2 regions of the Geodermatophilus sp. SYSU D01106 genome follow, and region 2 is predicted to be linked to the other one. Evidence: riboswitches for the same ligand, from Rfam matches in the RefSeq annotation. Region 2 holds a riboswitch; the other holds the start of a gene.
What was found. A riboswitch is a leader RNA that binds a small molecule or an ion and turns the genes downstream of it on or off. The one in region 2 is predicted to bind cyclic di-AMP.
Positions count from the first base shown of each region.

Region 1 (5,186 bases), on a different contig from region 2:
CGGTGCCGGTGAAGTCGTAGGGGCGCACGCCGCGGACGCTAGCCGCCGGGGGTCAGGGCAGCCGCCAGACCGTGGTGCGGCGCAGCCCCGGCCCCTCGGTCTCGGGGACCTCGAGGGCGAGCACCGGCTCCAGCCGCTCGTGCGGGAGGTAGGGGCGGCCGGGGTCGCCGACCAGCACCTCGCAGCCGCGGGCGCGGGCCCGGTCGAGGAAGGGCAGCACCCGCTCGGTCATCTCGCGGTCGTAGCAGACGTCGCCGGCCAGGACGACGTCGACGGCAGGCGGCTCGCGGTCGAGCACGTCGCCGGTGACGCTGATGCCGGCCACCCCGTTGAGGCCGGCGTTGACGCCGACCGCCGTCCGGGAGAACGGGTCGACGTCGCTGGCGAGCACGTGCCGGGCCCCGGCGAGCACCGCGGCGATCGCGACCAGGCCGCTGCCCGACCCGAGGTCGAGCACGCGGCGGCTGCCCACCGGCACCGCGCCGTCGAGGACCGCGCGGGCCAGCGCCTGCCCGCCCGGCCAGGCGGCCGCCCAGAACGGCGGCGCCTCACCGGCGCCGCCCGCGGCGACCTCCATGGCCTCCCAGAGGGCGACGACGTCGTCGGCGACGTGCAGCCGCACCTCCGGGACCAGCGACGGACGCCGGACCTGGGTGTGCGCGCGGACGAAGCCCGCGGGCACGACCCGGGGACCGGCCTCCGTCACGCGGCGATCAGTACCAGCCGGTGGACTGGGAGTGCGCCCACGCGGCGCACGGGGAGCCGTAGCGCTCCTCGATGTAGATGAGGCCCGCGTCGATCTGCCGGTAGCCGTCGGAGGTCTTGGCGATGCCGGTGCTGGCCCAGGTGGAGTCGAGGAACTGCGGGATCCCGTAGGCGGTGCTGCTCGGGTTCTGCGCGTTGGGGTTCCAGCCGCTCTCCTTGCCCCACAGGCTCTCGAGGCAGGAGAACTGCTCGCCACTGCCGACCTTGCTCATCGCGTACTCCTTGAAGGAGCCGCGGGCGGCCGGGGCGGCGGAGGCAGCCGGCGCCGGGGCGGCGGCGGAGGTCGACTGCTGCTGGGCGGCGGCCGCGGCGGCCTGCTCCGCGGCGGCGGCCGCTGCAGCCTGCTCGGCGGCGGCGCGGGCGGCGGCCTCCTCGGCGGCGCGGCGGGCGGCCTCCTGCTCGGCGGCGATCCGCGCGGCCTCCTCGGCGGCGCGGCGGTCGAGCTCGGCCTGGTCGGCGGCGGCCTGGGCCTGCGCGGCGGTGGTCTCGTCGGCCGAGCGCTGGCTGCGGGAGGCGGCGAGGTCCTCCAGCGGCGCGAGGTCGGTCTCCTCGACGGCCGGCGCGGACGCGGCCGGCTGCTGCGGGATGCCGAGCTGCTCGGCCACGCTCACCGAGGCGCTCACGGTGTCGGTGCCGGCGGAGGCGGCGGGGCTGCTGGTGGACAGCACGCCGACGACGAGCGCGCCGGCGGCCGCGGCGCCGAGCAGCAGCGCGGGGCGGCGGGGGCCGAGCAGCGGGGAGCCGCGGCGGACCCTCGCGGGCCGGACGGCCTCGAGGACGGCGGTGTCGGTGCTCTCGACGGCGGTGCTGTCGACGGCGGTGCTCTCGACGGCGGTGGCCTCGACGGTCGCGCGCGCGTCGGCGGCGGAGGTGCGGGTACGGGAACGCATGAGGGGGTGGGTGCTCCGAGGGAGAGTGCGCGGTCGCTCGAGGTTCGGGCGGTGCCGCGCGGTCTGGCGGATGTCGCGGTCCACGGGTCCCGGCGGGGGCCGGGAGCGGGCAGGTGGGAGCCGGCGTCAGGCGGACGCGGGGGCGCGCAGCGCGCGCACGGCTGCACCTGCGGGCCGGGGAGGCCCGGAGGCGGGCATGCGGAGACTCTCCGTTCCTTCCGTGGCCGCCTACCGGGTTAGCTGACGGGTTCGGGCGGGAAGAAGCCCTACGCACCAGGCGAGCGGTCGCTCGCCGGGGTGCGATTCACCCCAGGACTGCGGTGGGTCCCCGGCTCGCGACCGCGGGTGCGGACGCGACTCGGCGGCGTCCGGTCAGGCTCCCCGGGTGGGGACGAGACGACCGACCGGACGCGGTCACGGTAGGCGTCGTTACCGGTCCGTGACAACACGGGACCGGAGATGTCCGTGCGACGGCCGGGACCGGCGGGGCGCCCCGGGACCCCGCCGGGCGGGCGTCCGCGCCGGTCAGGAGGCCGCCGCGACCTCGGGCCGGCTACCGCCCTGCAGCACCGTGAGCTGCGACGCATCACCGTCCGCGGGGGCGGCCGCGCCGTCCCCGGGGCCACCTCCTGCACCGCCTCCTGCGCCGCCTCCCGTGCCCGCCTCGCGGCGGTCGGCGAGGACGGCGACGTCGCCGGGCAGCGCCCCCGCGACCACGGCGAGCGCCTCGTCGAGCTGGCCGGTCAGCCGGCGCAGCCACCCGCGCGCCTGCTCGCAGCGCTCGAGCAGCGGGCCGAGCTCGGACTCCAGCGCGCGGCGCCGCTCGGCCGCCTCGGCGTCGGCACGCGCCCGCCCCTCGGCGGCCTCCCGGTCGAGCCGGTCGCGCTCCTCGGCGGCCGCGCGGCGCAGGCCCTCGGCCTCCCGGCGGGCCGCCTCCAGGACCGCCGCGGCCTCCGACCGGGTCTGGTCGCGCAGCGCCGTCACGGCCTCGCGCATCTCCGCGACGCCGGACAGGCGCGCCGCCGCCTCGGTCCGGGCGTCGTCGAGGACCTGCCGGGCCTCCTCCTCGGCGGCGGAGAGCAGCGCCGCGGCCTCCTGCTCCGCGCGCTCGCGCAGGGCCTGCGCCTCCTCCGGGCCGGGTGCGGCGTCCCGCTCGCGGACGAGCGAGGTGAGCCGGGCGCGCGCCGCCTGCAGGTCGGCCGAGACGGCGGCGTAGCGGGTGAGCAGGTGGTCGTTCTCGCGGCGCAGGACGAGCACCTCGGTCTCGGCCCAGTCCACGTAGGCGTCGACCTGGCCGCGGTCGTAGCCGCGGACGGCGCCGGTGAACACCGGAGCCGTGCCGAGGAGGCCGTCGAGGCCGCTCCCCGGCCGGGGCCCCGCCCCGCCCTCCGCCCGCTGCTGGGCGGTGCCCTCGTCCTGCTGCGCCATCCCGGTTCCCCCTCGGTGCGCGTCCGACCCGGCCCGCTCCGGCGCGCCGGAGACGGTGATCACAGGCTCCCACCGCCGCTGCCGCGCGGGAGGGCGCCGCGGGCCCCTCCGGAGTGGGCACATCCGGCCGTGCCGGACCGATCACCCGGAGCGACGGGGAGGTCACGGCGCGGTCACGCGGGCCTGGGAATGCCTGAGGGCTCCCGGCGTTGCACGCGGTACCGTAGTTGCGCTCTCAACTAGATGGAGGACGAGATGCAGTTCGGGATCTTCACGGTCAGCGACATCACGACCGACCCCACGACCGGCCGCACGCCCAGCGAGGCGCAGCGGATCCAGGACGTCGTCACCATCGCGAAGAAGGCCGAGGAGGTCGGGCTCGACGTCTTCGCCCTGGGCGAGCACCACAACCCGCCGTTCTTCTCGTCCTCCCCCACCACCACGCTGGCCTACATCGCCGCGCAGACCAGCCGGCTGCAGCTGTCGACGTCGACGACGCTGATCACCACCAACGACCCGGTGAAGATCGCCGAGGACTACGCGATGCTGCAGCACCTCGCCGGCGGCCGCGTCGACCTGATGATGGGCCGCGGCAACACCGGCCCGGTCTACCCGTGGTTCGGCCAGGACATCCGCAACGGCATCCCGCTCGCCGTCGAGAACTACGCGCTGCTGCGCCGGCTGTGGGACGAGGACGTCGTCGACTGGACCGGCCGGTTCCGCACCCCGCTGCAGGGCTTCACGTCCACGCCGCGGCCGCTCGACGGCGTCGCGCCGTTCGTCTGGCACGGCTCGATCCGCAGCCCGCAGATCGCCGAGCAGGCCGCCTACTACGGCGACGGCTTCTTCTCCAACCACATCTTCTGGCCGAAGGAGCACACGCAGCGGATGGTCGAGTTCTACCGCTCGCGCTTCGAGCACCACGGCCACGGCCGCGCCGACCAGGCGATCGTCGGCCTGGGTGGCCAGGTGTTCATGCGGAAGAACTCGCAGGACGCCGTCGCCGAGTTCCGGCCCTACTTCGACGAGGCTCCGGTCTACGGCCACGGCCCGTCGCTGGAGGACTTCTCCCGCGAGACGCCGCTGACCGTCGGCTCCCCGCAGCAGGTGATCGAGCGGACCCTCGGCTTCCGCGACTACGTCGGCGACTACCAGCGCCAGCTGTTCCTCATCGACCACGCGGGCCTGCCGCTCAAGACCGTGCTCGAGCAGCTCGACCTGCTCGGCGAGGAGGTCGTGCCGGTGCTGCGCCGCGAGTTCGCCGCCCTCAAGCCCGCGCACGTGCCCGACGCCCCCACCCACGCCTCGCGCGTCGCCGCGCGCGGCGGCGCGGTCGACCCGACCGTGCACGCCGCCGGCGACGACGTCACGGGGCGCACCGCCGAGGAGGTGTCCGCGTGACCACCCGCACGCTGGCCGTGGTGAGCGCCGGGCTGTCGACGCCGTCGTCGACCCGGCTGCTCGCCGACCGGCTGACCGCCGCGACCGTCGCCGCCCTGCGCGAGCGGGGCGAGGACGCCACGGTCGAGGTCGTCGAGCTGCGCGAGCACGCCCGCGACCTCGCCGACGCCTTCGTCACCGGCTTCCCCGACGCGGCGCTGCGGGCGGCCATCGAGACCGTCACCGGGGCCGACGGCGTCGTCGCCGTCACCCCGGTGTTCACCGCCTCCTACAGCGGCCTGTTCAAGTCCTTCGCCGACGTGCTCGACAAGGACGCGCTCACCGGCAAGCCGGTGCTCATGGCGGCCACCGCGGGCACCGCGCGGCACTCGCTGGTGCTCGAGCACGCCATGCGGCCGCTGTTCGCCTACCTGCGGGCGGTGACCGTGCCGACGGCGGTGTTCGCGGCGAGCGAGGACTGGGCCGGCGGCGACGGCACCAGCGCCGAACTCAGCGGCCGGGTCACCCGCGCCGCCGGCGAGCTGGCCGACCTGGTCACCGGCCGCCCCGCGTCGGCCCGCCCGGCGGACCCCTTCGCCGACGTCCCGTCCTTCGAGCAGCTCCTCCGGGGCGAGGCATAGGAAGCGACACGCACGTCCTGCGGCCCAGGACGTGGGGAGAGCTTCCTATGCCCGGGCCGTCCCCGACGGAGGCGCCGAGCCG
Region 1 covers NZ_JBJGYM010000006.1:38,372-43,557, reverse strand. Annotated here, with positions in the region: gene ACI78R_RS08435 (SDR family NAD(P)-dependent oxidoreductase) at 1-28, opposite strand, end outside; gene ACI78R_RS08430 (class I SAM-dependent methyltransferase) at 53-706, opposite strand; gene ACI78R_RS08425 (aggregation-promoting factor C-terminal-like domain-containing protein) at 714-1,655, opposite strand; cyclic di-AMP (ydaO/yuaA leader) riboswitch at 1,866-2,029, opposite strand; gene ACI78R_RS08420 (DivIVA domain-containing protein) at 2,181-3,083, opposite strand; gene ACI78R_RS08415 (LLM class flavin-dependent oxidoreductase) at 3,339-4,484, shown strand; gene ACI78R_RS08410 (FMN reductase) at 4,481-5,104, shown strand; gene ACI78R_RS08405 (glutamate synthase-related protein) at 5,150-5,186, opposite strand, start outside.
Region 1: it holds a riboswitch for cyclic di-AMP, as region 2 does, so the genes downstream of both, ACI78R_RS08425 (aggregation-promoting factor C-terminal-like domain-containing protein) here and ACI78R_RS05695 (C40 family peptidase) in region 2, are expected to answer to the same signal.

Region 2 (5,186 bases):
GCTCCCGCCGCGCCGAGGGCGCCCATCAGCGTGCCGGTGAGGACGTCGTCGGTGGCCACGTGCCCGAGCTCGTGGGCCACGATCGACTCGATCTCGTCGTCGGGCACGTCGGCGAGCAGCGTGTCGTAGAGGACGACGCGGCGCGTGGAGCCGAACCCGGACACGTAGGCGTTGAGCGACGTCGTCCGGCGGGAGGCGTCGGCCACGAGGACGTCCTCGACCGGCGTGCCGCTCTCCTCGGCGAGCTCCAGGACGTCGGTGCGCAGTTGCCCGGCCGGGAGCGACGCGAAGCTGTTGAACGCCGGCTCGATCACCACCGGGTAGAGGAAGGAGCCGGTGACCACGAGCGCGGCGGCGCCCGCCGACGCCCACGCCCACCAGGTGCGCGGCGCCCACCGGGCCAGGGCGACCAGGGCGAGCAGCCCGAGCGCGGTCAGGCCGGCGTCGATGGCCGTGTTCACGGCGACGTCGCGCAGCCACAGCCCCCACGACCGGGTGGACAGGCCGTAGCGGTGCCGGACCACCTCGCCGTACGCGCTGATCGGCAGCGTGGCCAGCCGCCCGGCGAGCAGCAGGACCACCGTGGCGGCCAGGACGGTCAGCGGCCACCGGCGGCCGTCGGTCCGGCCGAGCGCGCCGACCAGCCGGCTGCCGAGGCGGGTCAGGCCGAACAGGGCGGAGACGGCCAGGCCGAGCAGGAGGTTGGCCAGCGAGGCGGGACGCAGGTCGGCGGCCAGCGCCTCGGCGCGGCGCACCACCTCGGCGGGCAGCCCGGCGTCGTCGCTGACCGGTGTGGCCCCGCCGGGCGGGGGCGGCAGCACGGTCCACGGCGTCCGGACGGCGACCACGACGACGAACGCCGCCCCGAGCACCGCGGCGACGACGAGGGCGGCGCGGCGGGCGGTCCAGCGGCGGGCCGGCGCGGGGCCGGTGCGGTCCTCCTGGCGGGCCCTGCTCACGCCGCCGCCCAGCCCACCCGGCCGATCCTAGGCGGGCGCCGGGACGGTCGGCCCGGGCCCCGGACGCGGCGAGGGCCGGGGACCCGTGCTGGGTCCCCGGCCCTCACCGGCGAGGTGCTGGAACGGCACCCTCCCGGGTCCCGCGCCGAGCTCGCGAGGCGTGGGGAGGAGGGGGTCCTTCGTCAGGCGATGCGGCGCATGGCGGTGATGCCGCCCATCGAGTCGACCGACACGACCTTCACCGGCACGCCGGAGGTGGAGGCGTGCACCATCTGGCCGTTGCCGATGTACATCGAGACGTGGCTGACCGGGCTGTAGTAGAAGATCAGGTCGCCCGGCTGCAGCTGCGACCGCGTGACCGCGGTGCCCATCTGCGACTGCATGCGGCTCGAGTGCGGGAGGCTGATCCCGGCCGCCGCGTAGGCGTACTGGGTCAGGCCCGAGCAGTCGAAGGCGTTCGGCCCGCCGGCGCCCCACACGTAGGGGTCGCCGACCTGCGCCAGCGCGGTCTGCACGGCGGCCTGCGCGGCGCCGCTGCCGCCACCGGCCGCCGCCACCGGGGCGGGCTGCGCCGCCGCGGCCCGACCGGCGGCCTGCGCGACCGGAGCGCTCTCGCCGGTGCTGCCACCGGCCGCCGCGGGAGCCGCGGCCTGCTCGGCCTCGCCGGCCTGCTGGGCGGCCAGGGCGGCCGCCTGCTGGGCGGCGGTCAGCGCGGCGAACTGCGCCTGGTAGTCGGCGATGTCCTCCTCGAGCCGCGCCTCCTGAGCGCTGAGGTCGTCGAGGGTGCGCTGCGCGTCGGCCTCGGCGGCGTCGGCGTCGGACTGCGCCTGCTGGGCGGCCGCGGCAGCCTCCCCGACCTCGGCGAGCACGTCGGTGGTGTGCCCGGCGATCTGGTCGAGGGTGGCCAGCGAGTTGACGAAGTCGTCGGCGGAGTCGCTGGTCATCAGCAGCTCGAGGCCGGCGAAGGTGTCGTTGCCGCCGGTCCACGCGGTGCGGGCGACCTCGCGGATCTGCCCGTCGAGGGCCTGCAGCTGGGCCTGCGCGTCGGCGAGCGCCTGGTCGGCGGCCGCGGCGGCGGCCTGCTGCTGCAGGACGGTCTCGCGGGCCTCGTTGACCTGCTCGGAGACGGCCTCCAGGCGGCGGCCGGCGTCGGCGGCGAGCTCGGCGGCCTGCTCCGGCGTGGTGGCCCGCTCCGGGTCGGCCACGGCGGTGCCGGGCAGGAGCGTCACGGTCAGCGCGGCGGTGGTGCCGACCAGCGCGACGCGGCCGAGGAGACGGCGGCGGGAGGGGCGGTGCGCCCCCGCGACACGGGCGGTGCTGCGGGACGCGGACTGTTCACGGGCATGCCCCAGGGAGGGGCGGGGGGTCGCCACGGGCGGCGGCTCTCCGTTTCTTCCTCAGCTACCGCCTACCGAGTTAGCTGACGGGTTCGGGCTGGGAAGACGTGCCCTATCTCTGGACCCCGGCGGACCGGTGTCCGTGAGAACTCACCCCAGTGCTGCGGTGGGTCCCCGGCTCACCTCGCGCACACCCGGGGGCGGCGTCCGGTGACTCGGCGGTGACCGGCCGAGGTCACCTCGCAGTGGGTGACGACCACCCGGCCGGACGCGGCCACAGTACGGACGTGATGCAGATGTGACAAACGCGGACCCCGGGAACTGTGAGAACACACACGGTGAGCAGTCGCGCCACTCCGGTGCGTGCCCGCCCGGGCCGTCACCTGCGTCTCAGCCGGTGCGGCGGCGCCCACCCGGCCGGGCCTCCCCCGCCGGCCGGTGACGCAGCGGAGGCACCAGGCCGCCGTCGGCCAGGGCGCGCACGGCGCGGCGCTCCACGTCGTCGAGGTCGACCACCACGCCCGCGAGGGGCGCGGCGGCGTCGCCCGTGGCGCGGGCGGTGGCGGCCGGGACCGGCGGCACCGGCAGCAGCACGGGCGCGGTGCCCAGCTCCGCCGGCGGCGCGCCGAGCAGCACGGTGACGACGCAGTCGGCGCAGCCGGTGCCGCGCACGGTGCACGAGTCGCAGTCGATGAGCATGGCGGTGTCCCTCCGGTGCCCCGCCGCGCGCCCGGGAGACCGGGCGACGGACGGGACGGGTCTCCCTGTCGGTTGGCCGGCACGCTAGGGACGGCCACCGACAGTCCGGCTCAGCTGCCCGCGTACTCCCAGTGCCAGGGCTCCTCGCGGCCGTTGCCCGGGTCGGCCCACGTGGGGTGCAGCCAGCCGAAGCGGCCGGCGTTGGCGACCATCCACGCGTACTGCGGGGTGCCGAAGGTGTCGATGCCGCCGCACAGGTCCACGGCCAGGCCCCAGCCGTGGTTGCTGGTGCCGGGCACTGCCGCGAGCGCCGGCTTCTCCCCGTAGAGCCGCACCTGCGAGGCGTAGGTGCGGTAGGAGTCGGTGATGCAGAGCGGCCCGCCGAACGCCGTCGCGTACGCGGCGCTCAGCGCCCGCCAGGCCGCCGCGGCGTCGCAGCGCAGCGCGTGCGAGCCGACGCCGATCGGGCACAGCGCGCTGGGCGGGATCAGGCCGTTGGGGTAGCCGCCCCACGAGCGCCCCCCGACGGAGCTCGGCGGGTAGACCGTGTTGCCGCACTCCACGCGCAGTGCGCCGCCGGTCGGGCCCGGCGGGGCCACCTCCGCGCGCGGGCCGAGGCTCGGCCGGCCGACGTGCAGCACCTGGTCGGCCGGCAACCGGCGGACGACGACCGCGCCGGCCCGCCCGTCGGCGGCCAGCATCGTCTGCCCGTCGAGGGCGATGCCCACGTGCCCGAGTCCCGACTCCGGCGTGCCGAGGAACACCAGGTCGCCGGGCAGCACGTCGGCGAGGTCGACCGGGGTCGTTCCCGCGAACAGCCCCGCCTGGTCGCCGGGCAGGTCGATCCCGGCGTCGCGGTAGACCGTCGACACCAGCGACCCGCAGTCCCAGGAGTCGGGCCCCGCCGTGCCGGGCGCGTACGGCCGGCCGAGGGCGTCCATCGCCGCGGTGACGGCGGCCAGCGTCTCGGCCGGCAGCACCAGCAGCGACGTGGGCTCCCGCGGGGACTGCGCCGCCCCGCGCTGGGCGCCGCCGGCCGCGGCGCCGACCGGCAGCAGCCCGCCGGGCAGCCCGGCCGCGGGGTCGAGCAGCACCGACGCCGGCGGGGCCGCGACCCCGGCCGCCGCGAGCTGGTCGAGGTACGCGCGCCAGTTGGCGGCCGTCTGGCGGTTGACGTCGGCCTGCTGGCGCTGCAGGTCCGACAGCTGCCGGTCGACGTCGCCGAGGGCCACGTCGAGCTCGTCGGTGACCGCCTCCGCGCTCGCCTGCAGCTCGGCCACCTGGCCGGACAGCCGGTCGGCCCGCTTCTGGGCCTCGGCCAGCGCGGCCTCGGCCGCCGTCCGATCGGCCACCGCGGCCCGGCGCTGCTGCTCCGCGGCGGTCACGGTGGCGGCGGTGTGGTCGTCGACGGCCTCGAGGTAGCCGAGGGCGGCGACGACGTCGCCCGGGTCGGCGCCGCTGAGCAGGACCGACAGCGGCGTCAGCGCACCGCCGTCCCGGTAGGCCGCCGAGGCGTAGCGGGCGACGACGGCCTGGTACCGCGCCAGCTCGCCCTCCGCGGCGGCGACGTCGGCACGGGCGGTGTCGGCGTCGGCCTGCGCGGCGGCCAGCGCCTGCTGCGCCGCGGTCACCTCGGCCTGCCGCTGCTGCAGGTCGGCCTGCACCTCGGCGGCGCGCTGCTGCAGCCGGTCCAGTGCCGCGCTGTCGAGGGTGCCGCTGGTGCCGCCGGGCTGGTCGCTGGGCGCCGCGGCGGCGGGGCCGGCGAGCGCGACCGCCAGGACCGCGGCGAGGGCGGCGACGCCGAGCGACGTCGCGCCGCGCCGGGACCGCGCACGCATCGGACCACCCTCACTGGACCGGACCCCCCTGGTCCGCCGGGCGATCGTCGTCCGGGCCGCGTCCGTGCCGCAACCGGTGCGGGCGCGCCTCCCCCGCCCGGGCGAGGACACGCCGGGCGCCGCGCCGGGGAGCCCGTCAGGACCCCCGCCCGGGAGCCGCCCCGGGACCGCCCCCGGGAGCCGCTCCGGGACCGCCTCCGGCAGCACCACCGGGGCCGCCTCCCCGGGACTGTCCGACCCCCGGCCTACCGTCCCGCCGTGCTCTTCCCCGCCAGCGGGGCCGGTTCCCGGCCGCCGCGACACGAGCAGGCACCCGCCCACGGCGACCGCCCGCTCCCCCGCACCCGGCCGGT
Region 2 covers NZ_JBJGYM010000004.1:56,429-61,614, forward strand. Annotated here, with positions in the region: gene ACI78R_RS05690 (M48 family metallopeptidase) at 1-959, opposite strand, end outside; gene ACI78R_RS05695 (C40 family peptidase) at 1,142-2,188, opposite strand; cyclic di-AMP (ydaO/yuaA leader) riboswitch at 2,350-2,527, opposite strand; gene ACI78R_RS05700 (hypothetical protein) at 2,687-2,995, opposite strand; gene ACI78R_RS05705 (NlpC/P60 family protein) at 3,106-4,833, opposite strand; gene ACI78R_RS05710 (DEDD exonuclease domain-containing protein) at 5,092-5,186, shown strand, end outside.